2 regions of the Hydrotalea sp. AMD genome follow, and region 2 is predicted to be linked to the other one. Evidence: riboswitches for the same ligand, from Rfam matches in the RefSeq annotation. Region 2 holds a riboswitch; the other holds the start of a gene.

Region 1 (16,718 bases), on a different contig from region 2:
GGTAAAGCCTGAACATAACATTGAACAAACCCATCCCAATTGCGCTGTAAGCGTTGGCCGTTTCTGATATCTAATCCACCAAACCACCAAACGGGTAAGTCTGTAATAATCCAGTGTGCCAGTGCAGCCGCAAATGCCGCGGTGATTACCGTACTCATTTTTACATGCTTAATCAATGTGCCTATTAAAACAATTACTGCAAATGCAAGATAAGTGTATATCCATCCTTTGTACAGCAACCCGTTACCGTAACCTGCATAAATGGTATGCATCATTATCACATCACTAAAAAAAAGAGCACCTAAAGGAAATGCATATTTTTTCCAGGGCTGATTGAAATAAGTACCACCAAATAGCCCCATGGCACCAATGGGCGTAAAATTGGCCAAAGGCGATAGGGTACTGCCGGCATTCCAAATACGCAAAGCAGCGGCTAATAAAATAAACAACAATACAATTGCTGTTGCCGGATTGAATTTTTGAATAGACATAACGATTGTTTTAATTTAAAAGTTAAAATAAGCCCCTGTCATCATATTAAAGCGTTTGCTGTTATAGCCTACAATATCAAAATATTGTTGGTCGGTAATATTGTTGAGCGAAGTAAACAGGCGAATTTGTTTGTTAACCCGGTAGCTGATAAAACAGTCAACAGTATAATAAGCGGGCTGTAAATCAGGTCCAATATCATAAGGCCCTTTTAAACGAGTACCTACGTATTTAAAGGCCGGTGCAATGGTAAAGCCTTTTACGGGCGAAAGGGTAAGTACACTGTTCATCACAAAATTAGGACGTCGGAACAGGTTGTTTACACTAACACCATTTTGAATGCCATGCCCGTCAATATAGGTAAGATTATTACTCCAGGTGCCAATTGTACCAATTTGTGTATTGCTTTCTACTTCAAAGCCATAGTCGTGTTGTTGGTCGCGATTGATGTAGTAGCTGTTGTAATTGGCATCGGTATAAAAAATAATCAGGTTTTTGGTATCTCTTTTAAATGCAGCAAGGCGCAGGCTCATTTTTTTATCTGTGCTTTGGGTTTGGAGTCCAATTTCATAAGTAGTACTGCTTTCAGGTTTTAAATTTTTGTTGCCATAAGCGCTATACAATTGATACAACGAAGGAATATTATAGCCTGATGAAATGTTAATAAATAACTTGGTATTTTCATCAATTACAAATGAGGGATTAAGGGTATAAGTTGCATTGTTACCATAAATGGAATGGTGGTTAACGCGGCCACCGGCTTCAAAATTAAACCCATGAATATTCAGCAACAGCAAAGAGGCATACGCCGAAAGCTGGTTAACATTGGCGCTGTCTTGTCCCAGTTCAGAAGTGTAGGGTCCGTAAGGTCCGGTACTGAAATAGCTTTGGCTGGTGTTTTGATGTTGGTACTGAATACCCGAAACCAGGCGAATATGTTTTTGGAAACGGATACTGCCAAAGGTTTCTAACGTAGTGGTATTGCCGTTATATTGCTGGTTCGAATAATTGTAATAAGGGCTCGAAACATAAGTGCTGTCGTTTACATAATGGCGGTTGGTTTGCTGGTAACTTCCCTGTAAAGTCCAGTTTACTTTTTTGTGTTGAAAATCTAATGCCAGTCCACCCAAATTATTTTTATTGTTAAGGGTATAATCTTTTTCATCGGTAAAAGCACCGGCAGGTAAATCGGTTTGGTAATGGCTAAAATTGCCAAACGCTTTTGCTGTTAATGAAGGCGAAAAATGGTAACGGGTTTCAGCCATTACGCTGCTTTGCTCAAAACCATCTTTTTTAAAGTTCTGCTTACCCGTACTATCATAAGCAGCAGGGAAACCGGCGCTTTTAATGTAGTTGTACTGCACCAAATAATCCCATTTTTTAAGCGAGCCGCTAATGCCGGCACCACTATTGAAAGTGTTATAAGTGCCATAAGATGCGTTGGCATTCAGGGCCATTTTCTTTTTGGCTTCTTTTTTTAGAAAAATTTGAATAACACCTGCAACGGCATTGCTGCCCCATAAAGTACTTTGTCCGCCTTTCAGAATTTCAATACGTTCTACCTGGTCTAAAGGAATATTATTCAGGTCGAATGAATTGTTGATTTGTGAGGGGTCGTACACCGGCACTCCGTCAATCACAATTAACATATTGCCTCCAGAAGCACCACGGAAGTACAAATCTAAATTAGTACCCAATGCATTGTTGCTGCCATTAATAAAAAAACCTGCCTGTGTATTCAACAATGCAGCTAAACTGCTGCCTGCATGGTTTTGAATGGTTTTTTGATCAATTACGGTTACAATTTTACCCGTTTCTGATTCTTTAATAGGTGTTTTAGAAGCGGTTACTACCACCTCGTTTAACTGGCGGGTGGCCATAGAGTCTTGTTGTGCAAAAGCTGCATAGCCCAAAGCTATGGATGTAAGAAGGAGCGTTAATTTTTTGCTCATTGTTGATTGTTTTTAAAATGAAACAATGAGCTTTCAGGAAAACAAAAAAACGGAGAAATATAATCGACTGCTGCAGACAGTCTTTTACATTCCATGCTTTTCACCCGAAAGCCGTGAATGACAAACTCATTTTTCAATGAGGCTGTATCTGGCAGGTCTTCTGGCTTGGGGCTTTAGCACCTTCCCATTCCGTTTTAGGAACAGTGGTTGTTATCGCTTTCTCTTTTACTGAGGCCCTTACAGCTACGGGGATAGCACCGGAATTACACCGGTTTCCCTTTTAATCCTTCTATCACAATGCATACCGTTGAAAGAATGGCTTGCAATGCAATAAAAAGAACCAAATACAAGGCAAAAATAGTAATTGCTTTGAATTGTACATTTTTTATTTAATTTCATTTTTTCACCGAATGATTCACCATGGGAAAAGGAAGATTGGAAGCTTTTAGCGATGGCGTAATAGCCATAATTATTACCATAATGGTGTTAGAGTTTAAAGTGCCACATACTGCTACATTTAGTGCATTACAAGCAATATGGCCGGTATTGCTAAGTTATATTTGAGTTTTATTTATATTGGAATTTACTGGAGTAACCACCACCATTTATTTAATGCAAAGTGTTGCGCTTGTAAACGGTAAAATATTATTGAAAATTTGTATTTGTTTTTTTGGTTGTCATTGGTACCATTTGTGTCGGGATGGATGGTGAAATCATTTTGAAAGTTTACCGGTGGTATTGTATGGCTTTGTGTTATTAATGAATGCCATTGCTTACTTTATTTTGGTTCGTACGTTAATTGCATTGCATGGAAAAGAGGCTGCTTTAGCTGCAGTCATAAACAATGATGTTAAGGGAAAAGTTTCAGTTTATATTTATATTATTGCCATTGCAGTTGGATTTTGGAATGCCTGGGTGGCTTTGTTTTTATATGGGGTAGTAGCTGTTATTTGGATTGTGCCGGACAGGCGTATTGAAAAAAGAATCATCTCAACTTCTAAACCAATATATTGAGCTGTTTTTTGAACAGATATGTGCCATTGCTTATTGCCGGAAAATGATGCTTTATGTTCAATTCATGGGTCGGTTTTTAGGGTGGTATCTATCCTGCTATTTATGCATGGATAGAAAGTGGCCTATAGAATGAACAGCTTTTTCTGTGTTTCATTGATTTCTTTACTATATTGAGTGCCATACTTTAGCAACATGCAGGGAAAACAACAACTGAATTTGTTTAGCTTTACCATGATTGTAGTAGGGCTGGTAATTGGAATGGGTATTTTCAGAACCGCCGCTACTTCTGCCAAGGATGCCATTACGCCATCTGTTTATTTTACTGCATGGATATTGGGTGGATTGATAGCTTTTTGTGGTGCTTTAACATATGCGGAAATAGGTAGCCGTTACCCGGTTACCGGCGGGTATTATAAAATATTTTCAGTAGCCTATCATCCTAGTATTGCCTTTGCCATTAACTGTATCATTTTAATCAGCAATGCTGCATCACTAAGTGGCGTTGCATTAATAGGAAGTGGTTATATTACAAAATTGTTTCCCGGTCATCAGTGGACGGATATTGATAAAGCCATTATCAGTGCCGGGGCTATTTTAGTGTTTTATGGTATTAATTTAATGGGTTTGCGTATGAGTGCAAAGGCTCAAAATATTTTAATGCTAATTAAAATAGGAATGATAGTGGTACTCATTGCGGCCTTGTTTTTTCCATATCATCAGGCAGTAGCAACAGCAAGTGTTATGGCTGATAGCACTCCACATATGAGCTGGATTCAAAGTTTAGGGATTAGTCTCATAGCTGTATCGTTTACTTATGGAGGCTATCAGCAAACCATCAATTTTGGTAATGAAATCAACAAGCCGGCCCAAAATATGCCCCGTGGTATTTTTATGGGCATTACCATCATTATTGTATTGTACTTATTGGTAAACCTGAGTTATTATCGGGTTATCGGTTTTCATCAGATGAAAAATGAAACAGAAATTGCTTATGTGTTAATTCAAAATGTATTTGGCATTCGAGGTGCTGAAATTTTTTCATTCTTTTTGTTTGTGGGTGTTCTTTCTTATGTAAATGCCTTATTGCTTAGCAATCCAAGAGTCATGTATGCAATGAGTGATGAAGGTTCATTGCCTAAAGCATTTGCTGTTCAAAATAATAAAAATCAGGTGTTAACTGTTTCTTTAACGGTATTTGCTGCAATGTGTATTGTAATTTTATTCTTTGCCCAAACCTTTGAAAGAATTTTAAATTTCACTATTTTTTTAGATTCGTTTGGTATGGTGGGTTCCAGTGCTACCATTTTTATTTTAAGAAGAAAAACAAAACACTTAGATGGCACCGGAATATATAAAATGAAATTATATCCATTACTGCCGCTTATTTTTATTGCTGCCTATGTGTTTGTTTGTATCAGCATTATTATTCACAGTCCTGATACAGCGCTGGTTGGTATTTTGGTATTGGCTGGATTTATTGCATTGTATTTTCTGTTTCATAAAAAACAACAAAACCGAAAAGAAACCATTATTTAAATATTTATTGAATTGCTATGGAAGATACTTATTCTTTATCATACATTTTAAATGAGCTGGGCGAAGATAATGAGGCCTACTTCAGGGCGGTGGCTCCACCCATTGTGCAAACTTCTAATTTTTCCTTTAAAACGGTGGCGGATTTGCGTGAAGCTTTTGCTGATGAATACAATACCTGGCTCTATAGCCGTGGGTTAAATCCCACAGTTAAAATGCTGACACAAAAACTAGCTGCATTAGATGGTGCGGAAGATTGTTTGGTGTTTAACAGTGGTGCTGCAGCTATTTTTGCAGCAGTGTTGGCCAATGTAAAATCAGGTGGTCATATTGTAAGTGTAGCAGGTGTGTATACCTGGGCAAGAAAAATGTTTGAAGAAATTTTACCCCGTTTTGGTGTTACGCATTCCTATATTGATGGAACAGCTATTGTAAATTGGGAAAATGCACTACAGCCCAATACCACATTGTTTTATTTAGAATCGCCCAATAGCTGGACGTATGAACTGCAGGACATTCGTGCTGTTGCAGCATTGGCAAAACGGCACAATATTGTTACCGTTATCGACAACAGTTATTGTACACCCGTTTATCAGCAACCCATTGCAATGGGTATTGATATTAGCCTGCAATCGGCTACTAAATACATTAGCGGACATAGTGATGTGGTAGCAGGTGTTTTAAGTAGTAACAGCGCAATGATTCAACGCATTTTTAATAGTGAATATATGAATATAGGCAGTGGTATACAGCCCTTTAATGCCTGGTTGTTAATTCGCGGCCTTAGAACATTGCCCATGCGGTTAGCGCATATTACACAAACCACGAAACAGGTTATTGGTTATTTAAAAAAGGAGCCCATGGTTGAATCGGTTATCTTTCCGTTCGACAGTAATTTTCCACAGTTTGAATTGGCGCAGCAACAAATGAAAGGCGCCTGTGGCTTGTGTACCCTTGTTTTAAAGCCGGTAGCGCTTGAAACAATAGAATTATTTTGTAATGCCCTGCAACATATTAAAATGGCGGTTAGCTGGGGTGGTTATGAAAGTTTAATCATTCCCCGTTGCGCCGGTATGCCAAAAAATGAATACAACAAAATGAACCCCAATCACCGAATGCTTCGTTTGTATATTGGATTAGAAGAAGCCAATTATTTGGTGGCCGATTTACAACAGGCCTTTCTAAAAGCCGTTGCTCCTGCTCAATAAACCATTTATCTAAAATTTCGGAGTGCCTGAACTATTCTGTTATTTTTGTAATAAGATGTTTGATTGAAGATAGTTTTTGGTTAACGGGGGGCTAAACAATTTGAAGGAGGTATGGAATGCAGTTTTCCGAAACATCCATATAAAATAGAGAATCAGGCATCTAACTGGTATGGGAATGTTTTTTAATGGACACAAACGATAATGCATGAAATATTTTTTGGTGATTAGTTTTTCCTTACTCTTCTTGTATAGCAATGCGCAAAACAAAGAAGACAAGTGGAGTTTGCAGCGATGCGTAGAATATGCCATGAAAAACAATATTTCTGTAAAACAGGCTGATGTGCAGGCCAGACTGGCTGCATTGCAGGTACAGCAGGCTAAATTATTTCAAATACCCACCGTTTCGTTAGGAACGGGTGTTGGGGTGCAATTTGGCCGGTCAATTGACAGAACCACCAATATTTACACCAATACACAGGCTTTGTATCAAAATATACAAGCCAATAGCAATGTAACTTTATACAATTGGAATCGATTGAAGAGCAATGTTTCTGCCGCTCAATTCAGTGCACAGGCGGCTTTGGCCGATGTAGAAAAAGCATCGAACGATGCGGCATTAAATGTGGCTACCTATTATTTACAGGTATTAAGTGCCAATGAGCAAATTAATATTAGTAAGGTACAAATTCAACAAACGCAAACGCAGTTAGATATTACTAAAAAGCAGGTAGATGCAGGTGCATTGCCTGAGTTGAACCAAATTGAACTAGAGGCACAATTAGCCAATGATAGTAGCAATTACATTGCTGCTAAAACCACTTTTTTACAAAGCGTTTTACAATTGAAAGCAGTATTGAATTTGGATGCTGCTGCACCCTTTGAAGTAGATACACCAGATGTTTCAACGATACCATTAGAATCCTTTGCAGATTTACAACCCGAAGTTGTGTATGCTTTAGCTTTGAATAATCAGCCTTTACAAAAGGGTAACGCCTTTCGGTTAAAGGCTGCACAAAAAAATATTCAGGTAGCCAAAGCAGCTTTATATCCTACGCTTGGGTTTGGCCTAAGTTTAGGTACCAACTTTTATAATTCTTTTAATCAGATTGATGGGTACACTTTCAATGGGTATTCACCAATAACCGGTGCAGAGCCTATTGTAAAAATTGGTACCAATACCTATTATGTGCAAAGTCCAAATATTTCTATTACTCAGTCTAAAAGAAACTTTGGACAGTTGTGGCAGGGATGGAGTAATCAAATTACCAACAACTTTGGTCAGGGGTTGGGTTTAAGTTTAAGTATTCCTGTTTTTAACAATGGGCAAAGCAAAATTGCATACCAGCAATCCAAGCTCAATTACAAAAACACACAGTTGCAAAATGAACAGGCAAATTTTACCTTAAAAAACAATATTTATACAGCATACAGCAACGCAGAGTCTGCTTTCGAAAAATTTACTGCCGGTAAAAAAAGCGTAATGAGTGCTCAGAAGGCTTACGATTTTGCATTAAAACGTTATGAAATTGGTATGTTGGGTACGGTTGATTTAATTACCAATCAAAATAATTTACTGAAAGCCAAATTGCAACAGGTAGCCAATGAGTATGATTATATTTTCAAAATGAAATTATTAGAATTTTATAAAGGCATGGGTTTAAAATTATAAGCAACGAAATATTTCAACAAGACATCCAACATCTCAATCAACATATAATAAAAAAATATTATGAATAAAAAATTATTTTGGACCATCATTATATTGGTTATACTACTCGGTGGTTTATGGGGATTAAAAGCTGCCGGCATTATTGGTAAAGATGAAGGCATTAAGGTTTCTGCCGAAAAGGCCGAGAACAGAACCATTATTGAAAGTGTAAATGCCAGTGGTAAAATTTATCCGGAAGTGGAAGTGAAAATTAGTCCTGATATTAGTGGGGAAGTGGTTGCACTCAATGTAAATGAAGGTGACACCGTAAAGAAAGGCCAGGAATTGGCAAAAATTTATGCCGACATATATGTTACACAGCGCGATCAGGTGGCTGCGGTAGTAGCACAGGCACAGGCACAGGTGGCCAATTCACAGGCAAACCTGGCAGGCTTAAAAGCAACCGTTGAACAAACTGAGGCAAATTTTAATCGCCAAAAAAAATTGTTAGATGACAAAGTAATCAGCCGACAGGAATTTGAAACAGCCCAGCAAGCGTATCGCGCTGCTGAAGCCAATTACAATGCAGCACTTCAAAATATTATTGCCAATAAAGCCAATATTAAAAATGCACAGGCACAGTTGGCAAAAGCCAATGAAGATTTATCGCGTACCATTATTACCGCCCCCATGAGTGGTGTTATCAGTTTAATGAGTATTAAAAAGGGCGAACGTGTGGCCGGTAACAGTTTTAATGTAGGTACTGAAATGATGCGGATTGCTGATTTAAGCAGTATTGTTGCACAAGTAGATGTAGGTGAAAATGATATCCCCAAAATTAAAATTGGTGATACTGCTTTAGTGGAGGTAGATGCTTACAACGACAGGAAATTTAAAGGGGTTGTTTATAAAATAGCAAACCCCGTTACCAATGCATCTTCAACTACTACTTCAACCGATGTTACCAATTACAAAGTACACATTCGTTTGTTGCAGGATAGTTATAAAGATTTAATTGTAAAAGGCCGTTTCCCCTTCCGGCCCGGTATGAGTGCCAGTGCCGATATACAAACCAAAACTGCCAGTAATGTGTTAAGTGTACCATTGAATGCAGTGACTACCCGCGATATGAATGCCGATTCCACATCTAATAAAAAAACGGCAACTTCTAATAATAATAGTGATGCTACTGTTAATAATAATACCCCAAATGATAATACCCGGGAAGTAGTTTTTGTAATACAGAAAGATGGTACCGTTAAAATGGTACCCGTTAAAACCGGTATTCAGGATTTAAACTATATTCAAATAACCAATGGTTTAAAATTAGGTGATGAAGTGGTAACAGGGCCCTATGCAACCGTGAGTAAATTATTGAAAGACAAAGACAAGGTATTGGTTACCCCTAAAGATAAATTGTATGAAGTGAAAGCAAATTGAGTTTTGCTGTATCAATTTTTTTATCCGGTTGCAGTTCTGTAGCCGGTTTTTTATGTTGTAATTGCAGGGATCAACTCTTTGTATTGTATGTTTGTTCAATCGAAAAAATACAAGTATGCAAATAGGTATTGTAGGAAGCGGAAGTTGGGCAACAGCTTTAGCCAAAATTTTAACCGATAACCAAAACAAAATTTATTGGTGGATTAGAAATGAAAAAACCATTGCTGTAATGCAGCAACGCAAACACAATCCGCATTATTTAAGCAATGCTTATTTTAATCCGGAATTGTTGCATTTGTCAGCTTCCATACATGAAGTTGTGAATACAAGCGAAGTAATTGTAGTGGCCATCCCATCTGCATTTGTTGCTGCTGCATTCACTGATTTGCCTGCTCATGCATTGCAGGGAAAAAAAATTATTTCGGCTATCAAAGGTATTTTGCCTGAAGGGAATTATTTGTTTCATGAGTATTTGTCAGAAAAATTTCAATTCCCAATATCTGATTATTATACATTATTAGGCCCCTGCCATGCCGAAGAAGTTGCGGCTGAAAAGCTCTCCTATCTTACCTTTTCCGGTATGGATACAACAATGACGCAGCAATTGGCCAATTATTTTAAAACAGAATACATCAATACCGGGGTTAATAGTGATATTATAGGTGTGCAATATGCAGCAGTATTAAAAAATATTTATGCGTTGGGTGCCGGTATTGCGCATGGATTAGAATATGGCGATAATTTTTTAAGCGTATATATTGCCAACTGTTCTCATGAAATGAGTCATTTTTTATCGGTAGTTACTGCCAACTATTTACCCGATAAAAAAAATCATACCACTAACTATGCTGCATCCGTTTATTTGGGCGATTTATTGGTAACCTGTTATTCACTGTTTAGCCGCAACCGTACTTTTGGAAATATGATTGGCAAGGGTTATAGCGTAAAGTCGGCTCAGCTGGAATTGAATATGGTTGCTGAAGGCTATAATGCTGCAAAGTGTATGGTTACCATCAACCGGCAATTTAAAACATCTATTCCCATTGCTTCAGTTATCTATGCCATTTTATGGGAAAATTTATCACCGGAAGAAGGGTTTAAAAAAATTGAAAGCTATTTAATTTAATGCTGTAATTAAGCATTTACTTCAAATAAATCAGCAGCAATACCATCGGCAAACAACATTCCTTTTTTTGTTAAACGAATTTGTTCTTTTTGTGGCTGCCATTCCATGAAGCCCTGGTATAACCATTTTTGAGCAGCTCGTATTAATCGTAATTTGTTTGTTTCAGTCCAGTTATCATCAAGTGTTGACAAAGTGAGGCCTTCTCTGGTACGTAAGGCAATCATAATTTGTTCATTTCTTTTTTGAACGGGTGTAAGCACTTCTGTTTCTGCAGGAATCTTTCCTTTTTGAATGCTTTGTATATATAATGTGTTGTTTGCAATATTCCATTGCCGCAATGTGCCATTATACGAATGTGCTGATGGGCCCAATCCAACATAAGGTATCCCTTTCCAATAGCTACTGTTGTGTTTACTTTCATAGGCCGGTTTGGAAAAATTAGAAACTTCATATTGTTCAAAACCTGCTTCCGGTAACCATTGCATTAACAATTCAAATTGTTTGGCCTGAACAGCAGCATCAATATTTTCTTTTGATTTGTTTTCAATGGAATGATGCAGGGCTGTTTTGGGTTCAATGGTTAATGCATAACAGGAAAGATGCTGAATAGGTAGTGTTATGGCTTTATTTATGTTTTCTTTCCAGGCTTCTTCTGTTAAGCCGGGTATACCATATATTAAATCAATACTAATATTATAAAACCCGGCAGTATAGGCTTGTTGAATGGCTTGTATGGCAGCTGTTGCATTGTGCGAACGGTTCATCCATACTAAATCAGCATCCTGAAAAGATTGAACACCCATGCTTAATCGGTTGATGCCTGCACTGCGCCATTGCACCAAAGCTTCCGGAGTGCAATCATCTGGGTTCACTTCTAAGGTAATTTCTGCATCAGCGGCAAGGGTATACTGTTGTTGTATGGTTTCCAACAAAAACAAAAGCTGTTCAATGGTTAGCAATGAAGGGGTTCCTCCTCCAAAATAGAGTGTATCAACTATCTGTTGCTTTAAAAACTGATTTTGTAATTCCGCTTCTTGTGCAATAGCATGTACCATTTCGGGTATCTGTTTTTTTGCAACTGAAAAATGAAAATTGCAATAATTGCAAGCCTGTTTACAAAATGGTATATGCACATAAATGCCTGCCATGGGTAATATTGTATCAATTAAAATGTAAAGTTACAGGTGTGAACTGCTATAATAGACAACATTGCCCGGTAAAATAACTACTCAAAAATTCATAAATCTGATTAACAGGTAAGGCTTATCACTATTTTTGCGCATCATGAAGTGGATTGCCATTGCTTTGTTGGGTTTCTTTTTTGCACTAATGCCAGGGTTTTCTGCGGCACAGACTGATTCTGGCCATCAGTTGCCGGTTCAGCAAGCTGAAAAAAGCACATTGCCACAGTTGCAAAAAAAAATTACCACCACCCAGCCTGCATTAGAAAGTACAATGGTACAACCGTTGATAAAAAAAATAAGGCCCATGGTTAGGAAAGACAGCGTTGTGCTTAAAACCGACAGTATTAAAAATGTAACTGATTCGGCTTTAAATATCGTTGTGCCAGTACCTGTAGTTGTAAAAAGCAATTTGGATACCAGCACTTACGCCCAATGGCTTCCTGTTTCAACCCTGCCATTTCTGAAAGCACCTATTTATCAAATAACCAGGTTCAAAGAGTCGGGTGGCAAAGATGAATTGTTTTATGTTTTGTGTGGCGTGTTATTCTATTTAGGGTTATTGCGTCAATTGTTTCCTAAATATTTTGATAATTTATTTGCTTATTTTTTTCAAACCACCTACCGGCAAAAACAAATGCGGGAACAATTAATTCAGGGGCAATTGTCATCATTGCTTTATAATATTCTGTTTTTTTTGAATGGCGGATTATATATTGCGCTGATTGCACAATATTTTTCCATTCATATTTTTTCATTCTGGTTGTTGGTGCTGTACAGTAGTGTTCTGCTGGCTATTATATATGGGGGTAAATTTTTAATTCTTTCGGCTGCCGGATGGATTTTTAACGTAAAACAGGCTGCATCGGGTTACAATTTTATTGTTTTTTTAATCAATAAAGTGGCAGCCATTTTCTTAATTCCGGTTATTTGGCTAATTGCATTTTCGGCTAAACCCTATGCTTCATTTGCGTTACAGTTTAGTTTTTTCCTACTGGCATTTTTATGGTTGTATCGTTTTATCATTAGTTTATCTACTCTTCGGCGTGAGCTTAAAATAAGCAGCTTACATTTTTTCCTGTACATTTGCGCCGTAGAAATAATACCTGTATTGTGCATGTACAGGCTAATGTTCCAATATTTAGACAAATAGTTTTTAATTTTGTATTCACTTAGTACAACAGCATGGTAAAAAAAGCAACTAAAAATTCGAACGTTGTTAGCAGTAAACCGGTAAAAAAAATTTTAATTGCCCAGCCAAGACCGGAAAGTGAGAAATCGCCCTATTTCGACATCGAAAGAAAATATAATGTGCAATTTGTTTTTGAGCCGTTTATATGTTTAGAAGGAATTACTGCCAAAGAATTTCGAAAACAAAAAATTGATATTGCTGCTTACACTGCCATTATTTTTACCAGCCGCCATGCCATTGATCATTTTTTTCGTATATGCGAGGAAATGAAGGTTTCTATTAGTCAGGATACCAAGTATTTCTGCATTACCGAGGCAGTAGCCCTCTATCTTCAAAAATTTATTTTATACAGAAAACGGAAGGTTTTTTATGGTGCTGATGGTACCAATAAGAGCTTATTTTCTGTGATTAACAAACATAAAGAAAATGAAAATTTCTTATATGTTTGTAGTGAAAATCAGCAGGATAATGAGATTGTAAACTGGTTAAAAACCAATAAGTGTGAATACCAGTTAGGCTTTATGTATCGCAGTATCAGTAACAACATCAAACCCCTTTTTACAAACAACGATATTGATATGGTTTGTTTGTTTACGCCCAGTGCGGTGCGATCAATTTTCGATAACTTTCCCGATTTTCATCAAAATGGTACACTCATTGGTGCTTTTGGTGGCAATACGGCCAAAGCAGTGGAAGAAGCAGGTCTTACATTAAATATTAAAGCACCCGATATACATATTCCCAGTATGACTGCTGCCATTGAACATTTTTTAGCATCCAATCAACCGGTAAAATAGCATTGAAGCGTTGTTGATTCATTTAAAAATTTTTCCTAAATCACATATCAAAAGCCCTTTTGTTTGCAGAAGGATTTTTTCTTTTCTGTAATTTGCCGGTAATATTCACAAATATGCAACATGCCAATCGGTTAATACACGAAACCAGTCCGTATTTATTGCAACATGCGCATAATCCGGTAAACTGGTATCCTTGGGGCGAAGCGGCCCTTGCTGCAGCAAAACAAAACAATAAGCCCATTTTGGTGAGCATTGGTTATGCTGCCTGCCACTGGTGTCATGTAATGGAAAAAGAAAGTTTTGAAAATGAATATACGGCTGCTTTAATGAACGAATATTTTATTAATATAAAAATAGACCGTGAAGAACGTCCGGATTTAGACCATATATATATGGATGCCGTACAAACCTTAACAGGCAGCGGCGGCTGGCCATTGAATGTTTTTTTAACACCAGATGCAAAGCCATTTTTTGGCGGAACCTATTTCCCGCCTGAACGGGCATATAACAGAATGAGTTGGAATGAAGTGTTGGTGGTTGTACACAAAACGTTTACAGAAAGAAGGGCAGAGGTGGAGCAACAGGCCGAAACCCTAACGCAACATATTCACGTTTCCAATCAGTTTGGCATATCAGAGCTGCAACAGCAAATGGATGGATTGCAAAAAGAAATGGGTATCACAATTACCCAAAACATATTGCGGTTAGCCGATACCAAATGGGGTGGTTTTGGGAAAGCGCCTAAATTTCCACAAACCATGGTGATACGGAATTTATTACGTGATTATCATCACAACGGCAATGAACAGGCACTGCAGCAGGCATTATTGAGTATTGATAAAATGCTGCAAGGTGGCATCTATGATCAGATTGGTGGTGGTTTTGCACGATATAGTACCGATGCAGAATGGCTGGTGCCCCATTTTGAAAAAATGTTGTACGATAATGCACTTTTGGTTGAGGTATTGTCAGAAGCTTTCCAAATCACCCTAAAAAACAACTATCAGGTAGCTATAGCTGAAACCATTGAATGGCTGCAAAGAGATTTAATGCATGAAAATGGCGGCTTTTACAGTGCATTGGATGCAGATAGTGAAGGGATAGAAGGCAAATATTATGTATGGCAAAAAGCTGAAATAGAACAAATTTTGGGTGATGATGCACCGCTCTTCTGTGCATATTATGGAATTTCAGATGCAGGTAATTGGGAGCATAGCAATATTTTATGGATACAGGAGCCCACAGAAGTTTTTGCAGAAAAACAAGGTATTCAGCCCGATGCTTTCAACCTCATGCTTGAAAATTGCAAGGTTGTATTACGAAAAGAGCGGTCAAAAAGAGTTGCGCCCGGGTTAGATGATAAAATTTTACTCGGTTGGAATGCATTGATGAATAACGCATTAGGAAAAGCATACGCTGCCACGGGCATTGAAAGTTATCGGGATTTGGCAATTCAGAACATGCAATTTCTTGAAACAAATTTCAATATAAATGGCATTTGGTATCATAGCTGGAAGTCGAATCAGGCTGGAATACCCGCATTTTTAGATGATAAGGCTTTTTTAATTCAAGCCTATATTACTTTGCAGGAAATTACTGGTAATGCTGATTATTTGGAAAAAGCAAAAACACTTTGTAATCATGTAATAGCCGATTACTCTGACGAAGAACAACTCTATTTTTATTTTACACCACAGTATCAAAAAGATATTATTGTAAGAAAAAAAGAACTATATGATGGTGCTATACCCAGTGCCAATGCAATAATGGCTTTTAACTTGTGGTATCTGTCAATCATCTTTCATCAACCAGAATGGGCAGCGCGAAGCAGGCAAATGATTTCAGGCCTTCAAAAAGTTATTGTTGAGTATCCAACGTCATTTGGTTACTGGGCATTGGTAGTACAACATTTTATTTATCCCAATAAAGAAGTGGTTTTTACCGGAAATGAGGCAACAGACTATATTGCTCCTTTTTTAAAAAAGTACTATCCCAATAAAATTTTTCAGGCTTCAATAAAATTTAATGAAGGCTTCCCTTTGTTAATAGGTAAAGAATTTAACTGTAAATCAATGTTTCATGTTTGTGAAAATTATGCCTGCCAAAATCCTCAGTCCAATTTTTCAAATTTTTTTTCTGAATTTCAATTAAACCATTAATTTGCACTCTCCCTGTTTATCCCTCCCGGAAAATAAAGTTAGTAAAAAGAACGTTAAGTAAATGCATCGTTGAACTTTACTCGAACTAAAATTTAAATTAAAGCTAATTTTACAAAGTAGCATGTGTGCTACTTATTGCTATATATTTGTCAATATTCTATCAAGAAATTATGAAGAAGTACCATTATAGTATTTTGCTGGTGTCGTTGGTATCGGTGGGGTTTACTGCCTGTTTCAAAGGGAAAAGTAAAAATCCGCTGGATGATGGCCAGTTACATGGAGTAGCGCCGGGCGCCGGAAAAAGTATGGGAAAACCGAGAGGAATGGTTTACATTCCACCAGGAACCTTTCACATGGGCCCCAGTGATGAAGATATTAATTTTAATTATACCGCCCGTAACAGACAGGTATCTATTCCGGGCTTTTGGATGGATGCTACAGAGATAACCAATAATGATTATCGGCAGTTTGTATATTGGGTGCGTGACTCACTTGCCGCAAAAGAGTTGGGTTACTATAAATCATCTGCCGGTGCTACCGGTGGTGATTCTGCCATAGCCATTGACTGGAACAAAGCGCGTACCATTAAATATGATGCCTCAAATCTGGAAAAATTAGGCAACAAGCTCATTCTTGCGCCGGATAACAGATTATATGGCAAGCCGGATATTGACCCCAACAAATTGTTGTATCAGGTAGAAACTTTTAATTTATTTGAAGCTGCCAAAAGAGAAAATGCCGGGCAGCCACGCAGTAAATTTATTGTGCGTTATCAGGTTCCCATTTATCCGGACACCCTGGTATGGATGCGTGATTTTTCCTATTCCTACAATGAACCGATGACTAAAAGATATTTTGCACATCCTGCTTTTGGTAACTACCCTGTAGTAGGTGTTAACTGGAAACAGGCCGTTGCATTTTGCCACTGGCGCACCCATATACAAAATGCTGCTTTGGAAAGAAAAAAGATGGCTGTTGA
Region 2 (16,718 bases):
ACTCACCAATGCCTATTACCTGCATTATTTTTCAGATAAACAACCCGATTTAAATTGGGAAAATCCTAAAGTTAGAAATGAAGTGTACAATATTATGCGCTTTTGGGCTGATAAAGGCATTGACGGATTTAGGTTAGATGCTTTTCAATTTGTGGCAAAAGATACCACCTTCCCCATGTTCCCGAAAGGGTTTGAAAAAGATTTTACACGTTATTATGCCATGCAGGGTAATATACACGGCTATTTACAACAAATGAACCAGCAAATTTTTAGTAAATACGATGTAATGAGTGTAGCAGAAGGTGCCGGTAATACGTTTGAAGATGCACATAATTTGGTAGATAGTAACCGGCATGAACTGAATATTGCTTATGCTTTTAATGGGGTAGACCTTGCGAAGCCTAACGGATACAGCTTGTTGCAATTTAAATCGATTTTTTCGCAATGGGATAGTGCTTTTGAACACAGTGGGTGGCTGGCTGTTTTTTTGGCCAATCATGATCAGGCCAGAATGGTGAGCAGATTTGGAAATGATCTACCACAGTTTAGAACCCATTCCTCACAAATGCTCTCTACTTTTTTACTTACCATGCGGGGCACTCCTTTTTATTATAATGGGGATGAATTGGGCATGACCAATCCCAAATTTTCATCCATTCATGATTATCGGGATCAGGTAATATTAGATGAATACAAGCATACACAAATGACGGGCGGCAATGTGCAAGCACTGCTGAAAAATCTTTCTTTTGGAGCAAGGGATAATGGCAGAACCCCCTTTCAATGGGATAGTTCCAGAAATGCAGGTTTTACAACCGGAATGTCCTGGATTGGCATCAATGCGAATTATAAAACAGTGAACGTTGCTGTTGAAGAAAATGACCCGAATAGTTGTCTGCATTATTTTAGAAAATTAGTACAACTGCGTAAAAACAACCCAACCCTGGTTTATGGCAAATACACATTGCTGGATAAAGCCAATCCACAAGTATATGCATACCTTAGAGAAGATGCTGCCGGTAAATTTTTGATACTATTGAATTTTTCTGCTAAAGATGCGGTATTTAGTAGTCCTACATTATCTGCTAAAGCAAAAGTGGTATTGGCCAATTATGTAAAAACACCTATAACACCTATAACTATCACATTAAAAAATAAAATGCCCTTACGCCCTTATGAAGCCATGGTGATTCGATTATAGAACAGTTATAACGGTATATCTAACACCGTTAGTGGTGCTTTCAGGTGTATGGTTTGTAATCCTAACGAATGGGCTGTTTGTATGTTAGGTAACGTATCATCAATAAATAAAGTTTCTTCCGGGGCTAAATTTTGTTCCTGTAAAATAAGTTGAAATCCATCTGCATCCGGCTTGCGCATTTTTATTTTGTGAGAATAATAGGCTTTTTTGAAATAGCGGTTAAAATTGTCTTTGCCGGTATCACGTTTAAACATTTCCATGAAACAATCGTAATGAATTTGATTGGTGTTGGAGTATAAAAAAACATCGTATTTATTTTGTATCGAATTGAGCCATTCAATTCTTTCGGGTGGAAAGTTAATTAACATAGCATTCCAGGCATGGGCAATGGCTTTGTTTGTTGCCAGGATACCTGTTTGTTTTCTGAAAGCATCATAAAAATCATGCGTTGCAATGGTGCCGGTTTCTAAAGCTGCAAAAAGGCTATTGGAGTGGGTTTGTGAAAAAAAACTGTAGAATTGTGTGGCACCTAGTTGTTGAAATGCCTCATTTGTTTTTTGAAAATCGAGGTTTATGAAAACACCACCTAAATCGAAAATAATATTTTTAACTAACTTCATACTACAATATTAAATCAAATTATGTTGATACAATACAGTAGTCAATAGCTGAAGTAATGGTTTAAAAATATTGATTAAGCTGCTTTTTCAATAGCCATAAAATTTACCAACCTGCCTGATTGGTTGAATATGGGGAAGCCTTCAATATGGCAGGTATATATACTGCCGTTTTTACGATAATTTACTAATGAGGTTTGGAAAGGTTGCAAGGCATCAATAGCCATTTTAATGGCTTTACGTGTATCAAGAGAAGTGGCCGGCCCCTGAAATAGCGTTGGGCGTTGGCCTATTACTTCATGGGGCCAATAACCATTCATGGTATGTAAGTTTTCAGTGGCGTGAATGATGTTTAATTGGGTATCGGTAACTATAATGGTTTTATCTTCCCAAATTAAGGCTTCCTGAAAAGCAGCACGCACTTCTTTCCATTCGTTCCGGTACATAATATTTTGTAGTGCTTCCAAATCTTTTTTTAATTGCTTGCGCCGTTCTATTCCTTCTAATACAATATCCCAGCAAAGCAAAGGATGTGGCGTTGGGTTGTTCTCCATGAATTTATTTTTCTGATGTTTAGTAAAATTCATTGTTATTCTTCGCCTAAGTATATTCTGTTATCCTTTCAGTCTAAAAAAGCCTTTAATCATTGAACAAACTTCAATATTTTAATTGATATAAAAAAACAGTTATATAATTTATAACGGTTTTTTAAAAAGTATCCATTTGCTGATTTTATGAGCCGCAACTAATACATCCTTCCTGCATGGTGCAAACAGCGCCTTCTGTTATGGTGGCTGTTACATCGGTTTCGGCTGCAGCTTCTGCCACTGGTATTACCGGTTGTGCAGTAATTTCTGCCTGTTTCTCTACAGTAAACTGAACAGCCTGTGTGGCTGCCTGTGACCGCAGATAATACATGCCTGTTTTAAGGCCTTTTTTCCATGCATAAAAATGCATAGAAGTAAGTTTGGATGAGTTGGGAGCATCTACAAACAAATTCAATGATTGCGATTGGCAGATAAATGCACCTCTGTCGGCAGCCATATCAATAATATTTCTTTGTTTAATTTCCCAAACTGTTTTGTACAATTCTTTAATATCTGCGGGTATTTCTGCTATGTTTTGAATAGAACCATTGGCCGCAATAATCTTCGTTTTCATGGTGTTATTCCACAAACCCAATTGAATTAAATCTTTCAGTAAATGTTTGTTTACTATGATGTATTCACCGCTTAATACCCTTCTGGTATAAATATTAGAAGTGTAGGGTTCAAAACATTCATTATTGCCGAGTATTTGCGAGGTAGAGGCTGTGGGCATGGGTGCAACCAGTAATGAATTGCGAACGCCATATTGTTTTACTTCCTGCCTCAGTGCTTCCCAGTTCCAACGGTTAGAAGGGGTTGCATCCCACATATCGAACTGGAAAATACCTTTTGATAAGGGTGAGCCGGCAAATGTTTCATAAGCACCTTCCTGAATGGCCAGGTCTTTACTGGCTGTCATGGCAGCAAAATAAATAGTTTCAAAAATTTCTTTATTTAACATTTTAGCTAAGTCACTTTCAAAAGGCAGGCGTAATAAAATAAACACATCTGCCAACCCCTGTACACCTAAACCAATGGGGCGGTGTTTTAGGTTTGAATTTCTGGCTTCTTCTACCGGATAATAATTATGATCAATGATGCGGTTTAAATTAATGGTAGCGGTATAAGTAACCTCATATAATTTTTCGTGATTAAAACTGCCGTTTTCTACAAAGCGTGGCAATGCCAGCGAAGCCAGATTACATACCGCCACTTCTTCAGGCGACGTGTACTCCATAATTTCAGTACATAGGTTACTGCTTTTAATGGTGCCTAAGTTTTGTTGATTGCTTTTGCGGTTGGCAGCATCTTTATACAACATATAAGGTGTGCCGGTTTCTATTTGCGATTCCATTATTTTAAACCAAAGCTCTTGTGCTTTAATGGTTTTGCGGGCCCTGCCTTCTGCTTCATACTGTGTGTACAATTTTTCAAAAGCTTCGCCCCAGCAGTCGCTTAAGCCGGGTGCTTCATTAGGGCAAAATAAACTCCATTCTTCGTTGGCTTCTACTCGTTTCATAAACAAATCGGGAATCCATAGTGCATAAAATAAATCTCTTGCCCGCAATTCTTCTTTGCCGTGATTTTTTTTCAGGTCTAAAAATTCAAATACATCGGCATGCCAGGGTTCTAAATACACTGCAAAGGCGCCTTTTCTTTTACCGCCTCCTTGGTCTACATATCGTGCTGTATCATTAAATACCCGCAGCATAGGCACAATGCCATTGCTGGTGCCATTGGTGCCGCCAATATAACTGCCCGTAGCACGTATATTATGAATGGCTAATCCAATACCACCCGCACTTTGCGATATTTTTGCGGTTTGTTTTAATGTATCATAAATGCCATCAATACTATCTTCTTTCATGGTTAACAAAAAGCAGGAGCTCATTTGTGGTTTGGGTGTGCCTGCATTAAACAGGGTAGGTGTAGCATGGGTAAACCAGCGCTCACTCATTAAATGATAGGTTTTAATGGCGCTTTCTACATCTTTTTTATGAATACCAATGGCTACCCGCATATACATGTGTTGCGGCCGTTCTACAATTTTGCCATTGATTTTAAGCAGGTATGATTTTTCTAATGTTTTAAATCCAAAATAATCAAAGGCAAAATCGCGGTCATAAATAATGGTACTGTCTAATAATTCTGCGTTGGTTTCAATTACTTCCATTACATCATCTGCTATTAATGGCATTTTTTTTCCGGAATGTGTATCAGTGTAATTGTATAAAAGCCGCATGGTTGCAGAAAAACTTTTGATGGTGTTTTTGTGTAGATTGCTTACGGCAATACGTGAAGCCAGAATAGCATAGTCGGGGTGCGTAATGGTGAGCGATGCGGCGGTTTCGGCAGCTAAATTATCTAATTCTGCAGTGTGTACGCCATCGTAAATACCCTCAATGGTTTTTTTGGCTACATCAATCACATTCACCATTGGGCTAAGGCTGTAGGATAATTTTTGTATTCGTGCGGTTACTTTATCAAATTTTACGGTTTCTTTTCTTCCGTCTCTTTTTATTACGTGCATGGTCAAACTATTTTAATTGAAATTATTTTATTGGGATATTGAATTACTTTAAAAATCCTCATCCAATGAAAAAGATTGTGATACATTGTTGGTACTCATTACACCGGCTTTTTGATAGTCGCCCACTCTTTTTTCAAAGAAATTGGTTTTGCCTTGTAGCGAAATCATTTCCATAAAGTCGAATGGATTGGTGGCATTGTACACCTTTGGGTAGCCCAGTTCAACCAACCAGCGGTCGGCCACAAATTCAATGTATTGTTGCATTAATTTGGCATTCATACCAATTAAATCTACCGGTAGTGCTTCCGTAATAAATTCTTTTTCAATGGTCACTGCATCAGTAATAATGCTTTTTACCTGTGCTTCCGATAATTTGTTTTGCAGCATTTTATACAACAGGCATGCAAATTCGCAGTGCAAACCTTCATCACGTGAAATCAATTCGTTACTGAAAGTTAATCCGGGCATCAAACCTCGTTTCTTGAGCCAGAAAATAGAGCAGAAGCTGCCACTGAAAAAAATGCCTTCTACGGCTGCAAACGCAACCAGTCTTTCTGCAAAATTGCCATTGGTTATCCAGCGCAAAGCCCATTCTGCTTTTTTCTTTACGGCAGGCACAGTATCTATGGCATGAAATAATCTGTTTTTTTCTTCGGGATTTTTAATGTAAGTATCTATTAACAACGCATAGGTTTCTGAGTGAATGTTTTCCATCATAATCTGAAAGCCATAAAAACAGCGTGCTTCCGGCAGTTGAACTTCGCTCATAAAATTAACCGCTAAATTTTCATTGACAATTCCATCGCTGGCTGCAAAAAAGGCGAGGATATGTGAAATAAAATGGCGTTCGCCGTTATTCAGGTTTTCCCAATCTTTTAAATCTGAGCTCAAATCAATCTCTTCTGCGGTCCAGAAACTGGCTTCATGTTGTTTGTATTTTTCCCAAATAGCCGGATAGTTAATGGGCAGAATTACAAAGCGATCTTTGTTTTCTTTCAATAAAATTTCATCACTGCTCATAGTATTACAATTTTTTTGTTTTATGAATATTCGGTGCTGAAGTGGTTGTTATATAAACCGGAATAAGTGGTTGCCGGCCTATACTGAACTAACCTGCTTTTCGCCCGAAAGCATTGCTATGTGTTGGTTTAAGGCAGGTCTTCTGACTTCCCATGATTTGGCTACCTTCCCATTTCTTTTGAAACAGTGGTGTGTTTTGCCAAAACATTTGAAAATGGGTAACAGCTACGGGGATAGTTCAGGACTTACACCTGATTCCCTATTCATTCCATGTGAAGGAAACCCTAAACCGAGCAGCAAAATAGTTAAGCTTGGGTTTAAATGGCAAAATTGTTATTAACCCCATGTTGAAAACATATTTCTCTTCAAACAAAAAAAACTGCACTAATCTTTTTTGTTCAATCCACCTCATACAAAGGAATGATTTTTTTTAACGAATACAATTTGTGGAAGGCCTGTGAAAAATTTTTGGATTCAATACTTTGGAGATATTGGGTTTTCAGATAAAATATATCGAAAAATAATGGAATTAGGATGGGATTTTAATTTGAAGTGAAGCTGCCGCCGGTTTTAGTTCATCCTCAGAAAGTGTGTTGGTTTCTATGTTAATGAGTAATCTATCGTTTGCTAAAAAAATTAATTCGTATTTATTGTTGTTTTTTTGATATGTTTCCATGTCTTTTTGCCCCATAAAATCAATTGATTTGGTGTAGCCGTCTTCTGATTCGGATTGAATATTCATTTTTGTAAGATGATTCAGCGAATAAATACCTGCTCCGGCATCGCCTGCACAATCAAATAGCGTTAATTTAATTTTTTGGCTGCCATCTTCGTTTTTATAAGTAGCATCTGCGGTTGAAAAGCCCATCATGTGGGTTGCCTCAAAACTGCTTCTTTTTAAGTTGAGCAATTGTTCGGGTAATAAAGCATTGTGCTGACTGGTAGTTAGTGGAGGTAGTTTTTTAATTCATTTACTTTTTGCCCCATTGCCTTTTACCGGCGGCATCTGAAAGGCCGGCCATTCAGGTCAACATCAACTTTTGTTGTATCGTCATCGCTGGTAATGGGGGTTTTGTGTTTGTTTTGCAGGCAGTTGAAAATGCAATCAATACAATTACAAGCAGCAATATTCTTTTCATAAAAAAGTTGATGTTCCATGCATCAAAATTGGTGCATTGCATAGCCTATTCATCCACGCAGTAATAAATTACAACTTCTGGGCTACTAATCGCAACACATCGGCACTGCCTGAATGAAATTTTCCTTCTGAAAGGATTACTTCTTTTTGGCCACAACTGATAATATGTAATAATTGAAAATCGGCACAGAGTGTGGGTGCATCGTATAATAAATTAGGATCGGTTGGTCCTCCACTTTTATGATGTATTTGTTCTTTGCTGAAAGATTCTACCACTAAGTAACCACCGGGTTTTATGGAGGCTACTACATTGGCGTGAAACTTTTTTCGGAGGGGTTCGGGTAAATGCACATAAATGAGTGCTACCGCATCATATTGTTTTTCCGGAACATAATCATTGATATCTTTTACTTCATAATGAATAGTGACACCCAATGATGCTGCACGTTGCAGTGCTTTTTCTTTTGCTACTGCACTGTAATCAAATGTATCAACGGTACACCCTTGCTGTGCAGCATAAATGGCATTGCGCCCTTCGCCTTCGGCGGGTAATAATATTGTGCCCGGTTTGTTGTTATCAATAAATGTTTTGAAAAACTGGTTTGGTTCTAATCCATACACTGAGTCATTTTCTGCATACCGTTGGTCCCAAAAATTTGTCATCATTTTATTCTTTTTTCAATATCACCCATTAACAATAAAAATAGCGGGCACAATTATTACAATATAACCCGGGTTCTCACTTTTCTTTATTTTTCTTCACTTGCAATAGGCAGTAATTCTTCTTCAATTACCTGTTTAAATACTTTTTTGGGTAAAGCACCGGGCTGCATCATGGGTTGACCTTCTGCCGGTATGAATAAAAAAGTAGGTATGCTTTGAATGCCAAATACGCCAGCCAGTTCCTGTTCTTTTTCGGTATCTACTTTATAAACAATCAGTTTTCCTTCATATTCATTCGATAATTCCTCTAAAACAGGAGCTACCATTTTGCAAGGCCCGCACCAGTCTGCATAAAAATCAATAATAGCAGGCAAGTTGCCTTTGTATTTCCATTCCTGTTCTTTGGTATAATCAAAAACAAAGTCTTTGAATTCCTGGGTGGTTAAATGTTTCGTTGCCATTGTAAAATTTTTAGCGAAGTTACAACATCAGTTTTTGTTGTTTGGTGATGTTTATCACATAATGGGTTGTATAACCGGGCAAAAAGAGGAACCATTATTTGCTGTTTGTTTAAAAAAAGGAATTTTTTTTGGGTGATATATGTCACAGTACAGGCTTTTTGCTGATGATAGTTTTGCATCAAATTTTTAACACGATGCTAAGAATGAAAAGAAAGTATGCAGTCAGTGCCTTCATTGGCGTATGTTTAATGTTGTTCAATCATCTGGTATCAGCGCAGGATAGTACGCAGGTTTTAACCTTGGCCGATGCTATTACAAGGGCATCTTCCAATAACAAATCAGTACAACTGGCAGGGGTTGACGAACAAATTGCTCAAAGCAATTATAAACAAACCGATGCCATATTTTTACCACAGGTTGGAGTTTCTTATACAGCTATGAGTACCAATAATCCCTTGAATGCATTTGGATTTAAACTGCAGCAAAAATCCATTACACAGGCTGATTTCAATCCTGATTTATTGAATCATCCTTCTGGTACACCAGATTTTTCCACCCAATTATCTGTACAGCAACCGCTATTAAATTTGGATATGTTGTATATGCGGAAAGGTGCAGCTAAACAATCTGAATTGTATCAGTTTAAAACAAAGCGTACAAAAGAATATGTTACCTATGAAGTACAGAAAGCTTATCTGCAACTTCAGTTGGCTTATGATGCAGTGAAAGTGTTGCAGGAAGCGGCACAAACTGCACATGCCATGTACCAGCTCACCAATAATTATTTTAATCAGGGTCTGGTTCAGAAATCTGATGTACTGAATGCACAGGTGCATGAAAGTATGGTAACCACCAATTTGGCCAATGCAAAAAGTAATATTAGAAATGCAAGTGACTATTTAAGTTTTTTGATGGGCGTACCTGCAGGCTTGGTATATGTGATTGCCGATAAAAATATTGATGATATTATCGTTGCAGATACAGCTATAAAAGTTCCGGATGCACGTGCCGATTTTATGGCTATGAAAACCGCAATAGAAGCCAGTAATCTGATGATTAAAAGCAGCAAAATGAGTTATTTACCTAAGCTGAATGCTTTTGGAAATTATCAACTGAACGATAGCCGCATGTTTGGCTTTGGTGCCAATGCTTATTTGGCCGGCATACAACTTTCCTGGAATATTTTTAATGGTAACAGAACCAAAAATACCATTGTTACCAAAACATTGGAGCGCAATAAGCTGGAACAACAATTGGCACAACAAAAAGACCAAAGTCAATTAGAACTCAATAAAACTAATCGCGATTTACAGGATGCCCGGTTTCAAATTGAGCAGCAGCACGCTGCCATTCAACAGGCTGCAGAGGCTTTGCGCATTCTGCAAAACAGATACGAGCAGGGCTTAGTAAAAACTACTGATGTGCTGATGGCCGAAACACAACTGGCACAACAAAAATTAGGACTGGCACAGGCACAGTATAATTACCAGTCAACCAAAGCTTATATACAATTTTTAACTACAACCACTCATTAATAAAAATTTCAAAAAATAGCTATGAATAAAAATGTAAAGACCACTACCGTTATGTTGGCAATGACAGGCCTGTTTTTTTCTGCCTGCTCATCTAATGAAAAAAAGCAGGAAAATACAACTGCGATTCTTCCGGTTGAAGTAAAAATGGCCTTACCCAATGCTGCAACCCAAAATGCATTGAGTTTAGGCGGACAAATAGAAGCGGTGCAAAGTGCCAATATCAGCACACGTGTAATGGGTTATATTACATCAATGAAAGTAAAAGTAGGTGATCACGTAACACAAGGTCAGTTATTGGCTACCATCAGCAATCAGGATATGTTGGCCAAAAGAGCACAGGCCGATGCCATGATTGCAGAAGCAGAAGCTGCATTAAAAAATGCACAAAAAGATTACGATCGCTTTACTGCATTGTACCAACAACAAAGTGCTTCTGCCAAAGAGTTGGATAATGTTACTTTACAATACAATGCTGCCAAATCAAGAGTAGATGCTGCCAGGCAAATGCGTAATGAGGTAAATGCCATGTTAGCTTATACCAGTCTAATAGCTCCATTTAGTGGTGTTGTAACACAAAAAATGGCCGATGCAGGTAGTATGGCCAATCCCGGAATGCCATTGTTAACCATTGAAAAATCAGGCAGTTTTCAGGTAAGTATTGCAGTGCCGGAATCGCAAATTAACAATATGCACATGGGTAACGTAGTGCCATTATACATTCAGGCCATTAATAAAACCATAAAAGGAAGCATTACACAAATAAGCCAGAGTGCACAGTACACCGGCGGTCAGTATATTGTTAAAGTAGCCATTCCCGAAAATGAAAAAACTGGTTTATATGCAGGCATGTATGTAACCGCACAATTGCCTGTTAAACAAACTACAAATGTATTGAATACAAGCAACGATGCTGTAATGGTTCCCGTATCTGCTATTTTTTATAAAGATGAACTAACCGGTTTGTATACAGTTTCAGCCAATCATACTGCTTTATTACGTTGGGTTCGCTTAGGTAAACAAATGGGTAATGATGTAGAAGTGTTATCCGGATTAAGTAAAGATGAGCCATTTATATTGAGCGCAAACGGAAAATTAGCGGATGGAGTTCCTGTGAAAGAAATAAAATAACACCAGGTTGTTGAATAACATTGAAAGTTGCACCCATTAAGCGGTTAATAAAATAATTGCTGACATTATAAACTATTAGAAAATTTATTATGGAAAAAGGATTTGCGGGAAATATTGCCAAAGCATTCATACAGAGTAAACTCACCATTCTGTTAATGATTGCTTTTTTACTGATAGGTGCATACAGTACCTATTTAATTCCGCGGGAAGAAGAACCACAAATTGAAGTGCCAATGGCCGATGTGTTGGTAGGGTTTCCCGGGGCAGAACCACAAGAAGTAGAATCGAAAGTTACTGCACCATTAGAAAAAATTATTTCTAATGTAAAAGGTGTTGAATATGTATACTCAACTACCATGCAGGGAAGAGCCATGTTAATTGTACAGTTTTATGTAGGGGAAGATGTAGAACGTTCATTGGTAAAATTGTACAATGAACTGATGAAGAATATGGATAAGCTGCCACAGGGCGTTACACTGCCATTGGTGAAAACACGTGCTATTGATGATGTTCCTGTATTAGGTCTTACCTTATGGAGTAATCATTACGATGATTATGCTTTGCGCCAAATGGGCGAAGTGCTTACCAACGAAATTAAAAAAGTACCTGATGTATCGGCTGTAAATATTATTGGCGGACGAAGCCGTGTGGTAAAAGTAATTTTGAACAAAGATAAAATGGCCGAGTACCATGTTGATTTTTTGAGTATCGCCAAACAAATGCAGGGCAATAATGCACAATTAGCATCAGGTACTATGTTAAAAAGTGATACAGCTTTTGCGGTTGAAACAGGAAACTTTTTAACCAATGCAGATGATGTGGCTAATTTAATTATCGGCACCAATCAACAACAACCGGTATTTCTGCGCCAGGTGGCAAAAGTGGTAGATGGCCCTGAAACACCCAGCCAATATGTATATTTTGGTTATGGAAAAGCAGATACGTCAAAAGATGCCCGTTATGCATCTGCCTATCCTGCTGTAACCTTATCCATTGCTAAAAAGAAAGGAGCTGATGCCATGCAAATTTCTGAGGAAATTCTTTCAAAAATCAACCATATTAAAAGCCAGTTAATTCCGGCCGATGTGCATGTAACTACAACGCGTAATTATGGTGAAACAGCCTCTGAAAAAGTATCTGAGTTATTGTTTCACTTATTCATAGCCATTGTGGTAGTTACCTTATTTGTAATGCTGGCGATGGGCTGGCGCGGCGGATTAGTGGTATTCTTATCCGTACCGGTAACTTTTGCATTAACTTTATTTGCCTATTATTTTCTGCATTACACATTGAATCGTATTACCTTATTTGCACTGGTATTTATTACGGGTATTGTTGTAGATGATTCCATTATTATTGCCGAAAACATGCACCGGCATTTTAAAATGAAACGCCTACCGCCTTTACAGGCCGCCATTTATGCCATTAATGAAGTAGGTAATCCTACTATTTTGGCCACATTTACTGTAATTGCTGCGGTGTTGCCTATGGCATTTGTATCTGGATTAATGGGTCCTTATATGAGTCCCATGCCCATTGGCGCATCAATCGCCATGATGTTGTCACTAATTGTAGCACTTACCCTAACTCCTTACCTGGGTTATTTATTCTTGAGAGAAAAAGAACATCACGGCAAAGAGAAACCTCCGGTAGTGCTGGAAAAAACAGGTATTTACAAAATTTATAAATCATTTATCAACCCCATGCTGCAAACCAGATGGAAGCGTTGGGCATTCATGATTAGCATTGTTGTAATTCTACTTGCATCCATGTTGATGTTCTACACAAAGGCAGTTGCCGTTAAAATGCTACCTTTTGATAATAAGAATGAGTTTCAGGTAGTAATTGATATGCCAGAAGGAAGTACTTTGGAAAAAACTGCTGCTGTTACCAAAGAAATTGCTGAATATGTTTCGCATCAGCCCATGGTAGAAAACTATCAGGAATATATTGGAACAGCCGGGCCTATTAGTTTTAACGGGTTGGTACGCCACTACGATTTTAGAAGAGGCGATAATATGGCCGATATACAAATAAACTTAGTAAAAAAAGAAGATCGCAAAGAGCAAAGCCATGCCATAGCTAAAAGCATGCGTCCCGGCATTCAGGAAATTGCCAAGAAGTACAATGCCAATGTTAAAATTGTGGAAGTGCCACCGGGCCCTCCGGTATTGTCAACTTTAGTAGCTGAAGTGTATGGTCCCGATTACAGGCAACAAATTGCCATTGCCCGACAAATTAAACAGTTATTTACCAAAACGCCAGATGTGGTGGATGTAGACTGGCGGGTAGAGCACGACCAAACTGAATACAAGTTTGATGTGGATAAAGAAAAAGCCATGCGTTATGGTATTGCACCGGCGCAGGTGGTAGCTACCATGCATGCAGCTTTATCGAACAGCAATGTGGGTACGTTACATGTACCTTCCAGTTATGATCCGGTAAATATTTCATTACAGTTAAGTGATGCCGATAAATCAGATATCAATGCGCTTAAAAATTTAAAAGTGATCAATCAGCAAGGCAATGCCATTCCGGTTGGCGATTTGGTAACCATTACACGTGGCATTAAAGAAAAAAGCATTTATCGCAAAAACCAAAAACGGGTGGTATATGTAACGGCAGATATGGCTGGCAAATTAGAAAGCCCATCTTATGCCATGAGTGATATTTCTGACAAACTCAATACCATACAATTACCAGCAGGTTATACATTAAAAGAAGAGTATACCCATGCGCCTAAGTTAGAAGATCATTTCTCATTAAAGTGGGATGGCGAATGGCAAATTACTTATGAAGTTTTCCGCGATTTAGGTATTGCCTTTGTAGTAGTTATTTTAATTATTTATATGTTAATAGTTGGCTGGTTTCAAAACTTTACAGTGCCTATTATTATGTTGGCGGCCATACCTTTATCTTTAATTGGAATTATTATTGGGCACTGGATGATGGGTGCATTCTTTACCGCCACTTCTATGATTGGATTTATTGCCTTAGCAGGGGTAATGGTGCGTAATTCGGTGTTGTTAATTGATTTTATCAATATTCGCTTACGCGAAGGTATTCTATTAAAGCAAGCTATTATTGAAGCCGGTGCCGTTAGAACCACGCCTATTTTATTAACAGCAGGAGCGGTGGCATTGGGGGCAATTGTTATTTTGTTTGATCCTATTTTCCAGGGTTTGGCCATATCTTTAATGGGTGGTACCATTACTTCTACCTTCTTAACTTTATTGGTAGTGCCATTATTGTATTATAAAATGATGCGTAAAAAATATCCTGAACCTACTAATCCCAATCAACAACCTGATGGCGAAAATACCATCACACAATAATCACCTTAAAAACAATGGTATATGAAAATGTTAGTCATCACAAGTATTAAAGAGGATTTGCTGGCTGTAACACATATCCTCGAAAAAGCCAAAGTGCCGGTATTTAGTGTTACCGATACCATTGGCCATAAGGCAGAGCATAATAATTATATGCTCAACAACTGGTTTGCCAGTGGCGATGCACAAACCAGCGCTTTATTCTTTTTCAGTTTTACGGATGATGATAAAGCTCAACATGCGCTGCAAGAAGTAAAGAAGTTTAATAATGAAACGCCCAGTGCATTTCCTATCCGGGCTTTTATTGTACCTGTTGAAACAAGTAGTTATTAATCAATTTTAAAAAATAAACAAATGAGAGAACGTATTGTACGTGCCGTTGCCGGCAGTTTGGTATTAGTAAGTGTAGTATTAATTTATTTTGTTTCCATAAACTGGATATGGTTAAGTGTGTTTGTAGGTGTTAATTTGCTGCAATCATCCTTTACCCGGTTTTGCCCATTAGAAAAAATATTAGATGGTTTTGGTGTACCCTCTAATAACGGAAAATGTTGTTGAGTTAGAGAGAACAGTGGCGTAAGGTAAGGCTAACAGTGTGGTTGCTGTTAGCCTTTTTGTATTACTAAAACCGTTTGCCAACTGAAAAACCTATCCAGGGTAGAAATCCAAATTTATTAATTACCGGAGTGCAACTAATACGCCACATCATATTTTGGGTTGTGTGCCTTCTATAACCAATGCTGGGAATAAAATTAACAAAATGGTCATCCTCTATTGTTTTCTTTTCCCAGAATAGTTTTGCATTTTTTCTGGCAAATGTGCTACCTAAACCTACATCAATAAATCCTTTTGAGTTTTTGGTGGGAAACAAATAATTAATGCCAATTGGCAGCGTTAAGTAAAATGTATTTTCTGAATACATGCCTACGCCTAAACGCACTCCTAACCCCGGTTTTTTGGATAATTGCCGTTCATAATTAGCAGAAATAAACAGGCCATTACCGCCTGCTTCTATATAGATATCGTTTTTTTTTTAAAGATGCTTGCGAAAAGCAGGTATGCAACAGGGTTAGTAAGGTAATGATAAAGAGTAGTTGTTTCATTGTTTTATTTTAAAAATGATAGGATAATAAAGGGTGTAAGATTATCGCGAGAATCGTTTTTGTTTGTTTTTAAAAACATAACCAATTGTAATACCTGCCGGAAAAGAGCCATCATATTTCATAATTGGTTTGTTAGTTACATAAAATTGTAGGGGAGCTGCAAAACAGTTGAAATAAAATTGTTTCCATTGTTTTTGGTAGCCAATATTCAAGTAAATAATTGCCTGGCCGGGTGCTGCATCTTTATTTGAAACATTTTCTGCTTTACTTATTATGGTAAATGGATTAGTTAAAAAATATTGGCTGATTGATAAATATCCACCGGTAAAATTTTGGGTTGGTCTTAATTTCTTTTCCCTTTTTTGCAAAGCATAATAATACCTTATTTCTGCACTACCTGTAAAATGATAGCTGCTAACAGGATTTGGTACATATAGTCCGAAAGATTTATTGCACATTCTAATACCAGCGCTGGCAACTATAGAAACATTGTTATATAGTGCATGTTCATAGTTTCCTAATACCATAATGTCTGGTACATAATAACTTAAATCCTTTAATGGTGTAGAAATAATTAGCCGATAAATGTCTTTGCTAATGCTATATTGATTTTCATCTAGTTTCATTTGTAATGTGCTTTTCGTATCATCAGATGTTAATTCCTGTGCAATCCCCCAAAAAGGGAATAGAAAGATGATTAATAAAAAAGTTTTTTTCATATTATTTTTTTAAAGTGTTTATTTCTTCTGTATAATTACTCTTATTCCATGCCAAATAGTTCCTACTCTTGCTCTAGCATAAAAACTTCCTGCTTTCATTTCGTATCTGTAATTATACTGAGCAGGGTATCCGCCTGGAACACCTCCATTCACTTTATAAGTAACTCCAATATTTTGATCTAAAATCCATGTATTTTCGTGGCTATATCCTTGTGTTTTTTCTCCTTTACCTATTTGCCACTTTAACCTATACTGATTGTCAAGATTATTCATCACTTTTGTGTATTCTGCCCATCTTGTACTATAAGATCTATCGATTTGATTTAATATTTTATTCTCAAATAAGTTAAATAAATTAGTATATACATTTCCAGCAAGATGATTAAATTCATTATCTAAATAAGTTGCAACTTCACTATTTGTTAGTGAATATTGTAATGCACTTACACTTATGTTTATATGTAATGCCCTTAATAAGTGATTCCCTAATTTAAAGTCTGCAAAACCTGCTACTTCTGGTTTACTAGGAACAGCATAAGAGTTTGGGTGCGGCATTATATAATCGGTTTCTAAACTCATATTATCAAATCCAGTAATTAATTCATCCGCATAAGATGGTCCCCAGTATGTAATCCATAAAAAATTTTTCTCTCTTTGTATCTTAGCTTTCATTTCAATTTTTCT

What was found. Region 2 has a riboswitch for cobalamin ahead of EO766_RS11415 (ribonucleoside-diphosphate reductase small subunit). Riboswitches for the same ligand answer to the same signal wherever they lie in the genome.
Region 1: linked by a shared signal. The riboswitch ahead of EO766_RS14285 (TonB-dependent receptor plug domain-containing protein) and the one ahead of EO766_RS11415 (ribonucleoside-diphosphate reductase small subunit) in region 2 are both predicted to bind cobalamin.

Annotation. Positions count from the first base shown of each region.
Region 1 is NZ_SCKY01000021.1:42,045-58,762, reverse strand. Features, by position in the region: gene EO766_RS14290 (DUF6580 family putative transport protein) at 1-491, opposite strand, end outside; gene EO766_RS14285 (TonB-dependent receptor plug domain-containing protein) at 507-2,441, opposite strand; cobalamin riboswitch at 2,575-2,765, opposite strand; gene EO766_RS14280 (TMEM175 family protein) at 2,862-3,005, shown strand; gene EO766_RS14275 (hypothetical protein) at 3,174-3,455, shown strand; gene EO766_RS14270 (APC family permease) at 3,648-4,991, shown strand; gene EO766_RS14265 (trans-sulfuration enzyme family protein) at 5,009-6,196, shown strand; gene EO766_RS14260 (TolC family protein) at 6,402-7,865, shown strand; gene EO766_RS14255 (efflux RND transporter periplasmic adaptor subunit) at 7,926-9,284, shown strand; gene EO766_RS14250 (NAD(P)H-dependent glycerol-3-phosphate dehydrogenase) at 9,400-10,410, shown strand; gene hemW (radical SAM family heme chaperone HemW) at 10,419-11,558, opposite strand; gene EO766_RS14240 (DUF4271 domain-containing protein) at 11,695-12,744, shown strand; gene EO766_RS14235 (uroporphyrinogen-III synthase) at 12,777-13,580, shown strand; gene EO766_RS14230 (thioredoxin domain-containing protein) at 13,694-15,739, shown strand; gene porK (T9SS ring complex lipoprotein PorK/GldK) at 15,910-16,718, shown strand, end outside.
Region 2 is NZ_SCKY01000014.1:56,189-72,906, forward strand. Features, by position in the region: gene EO766_RS11395 (glycoside hydrolase family 13 protein) at 1-1,201, shown strand, start outside; gene EO766_RS11400 (HAD family hydrolase) at 1,207-1,821, opposite strand; gene EO766_RS11405 (PAS domain-containing protein) at 1,896-2,372, opposite strand; gene EO766_RS11410 (ribonucleoside-diphosphate reductase subunit alpha) at 2,551-4,935, opposite strand; gene EO766_RS11415 (ribonucleoside-diphosphate reductase small subunit) at 4,984-5,955, opposite strand; cobalamin riboswitch at 6,071-6,257, opposite strand; gene EO766_RS11420 (hypothetical protein) at 6,485-6,826, opposite strand; gene EO766_RS11425 (hypothetical protein) at 6,949-7,113, opposite strand; gene EO766_RS11430 (class I SAM-dependent methyltransferase) at 7,163-7,759, opposite strand; gene trxA (thioredoxin) at 7,843-8,217, opposite strand; gene EO766_RS11440 (TolC family protein) at 8,421-9,752, shown strand; gene EO766_RS11445 (efflux RND transporter periplasmic adaptor subunit) at 9,774-10,880, shown strand; gene EO766_RS11450 (efflux RND transporter permease subunit) at 10,970-14,215, shown strand; gene EO766_RS11455 (hypothetical protein) at 14,237-14,545, shown strand; gene EO766_RS11460 (YgaP family membrane protein) at 14,567-14,770, shown strand; gene EO766_RS11465 (hypothetical protein) at 14,835-15,152, opposite strand; gene EO766_RS11470 (hypothetical protein) at 15,357-16,034, opposite strand; gene EO766_RS11475 (hypothetical protein) at 16,053-16,718, opposite strand, start outside.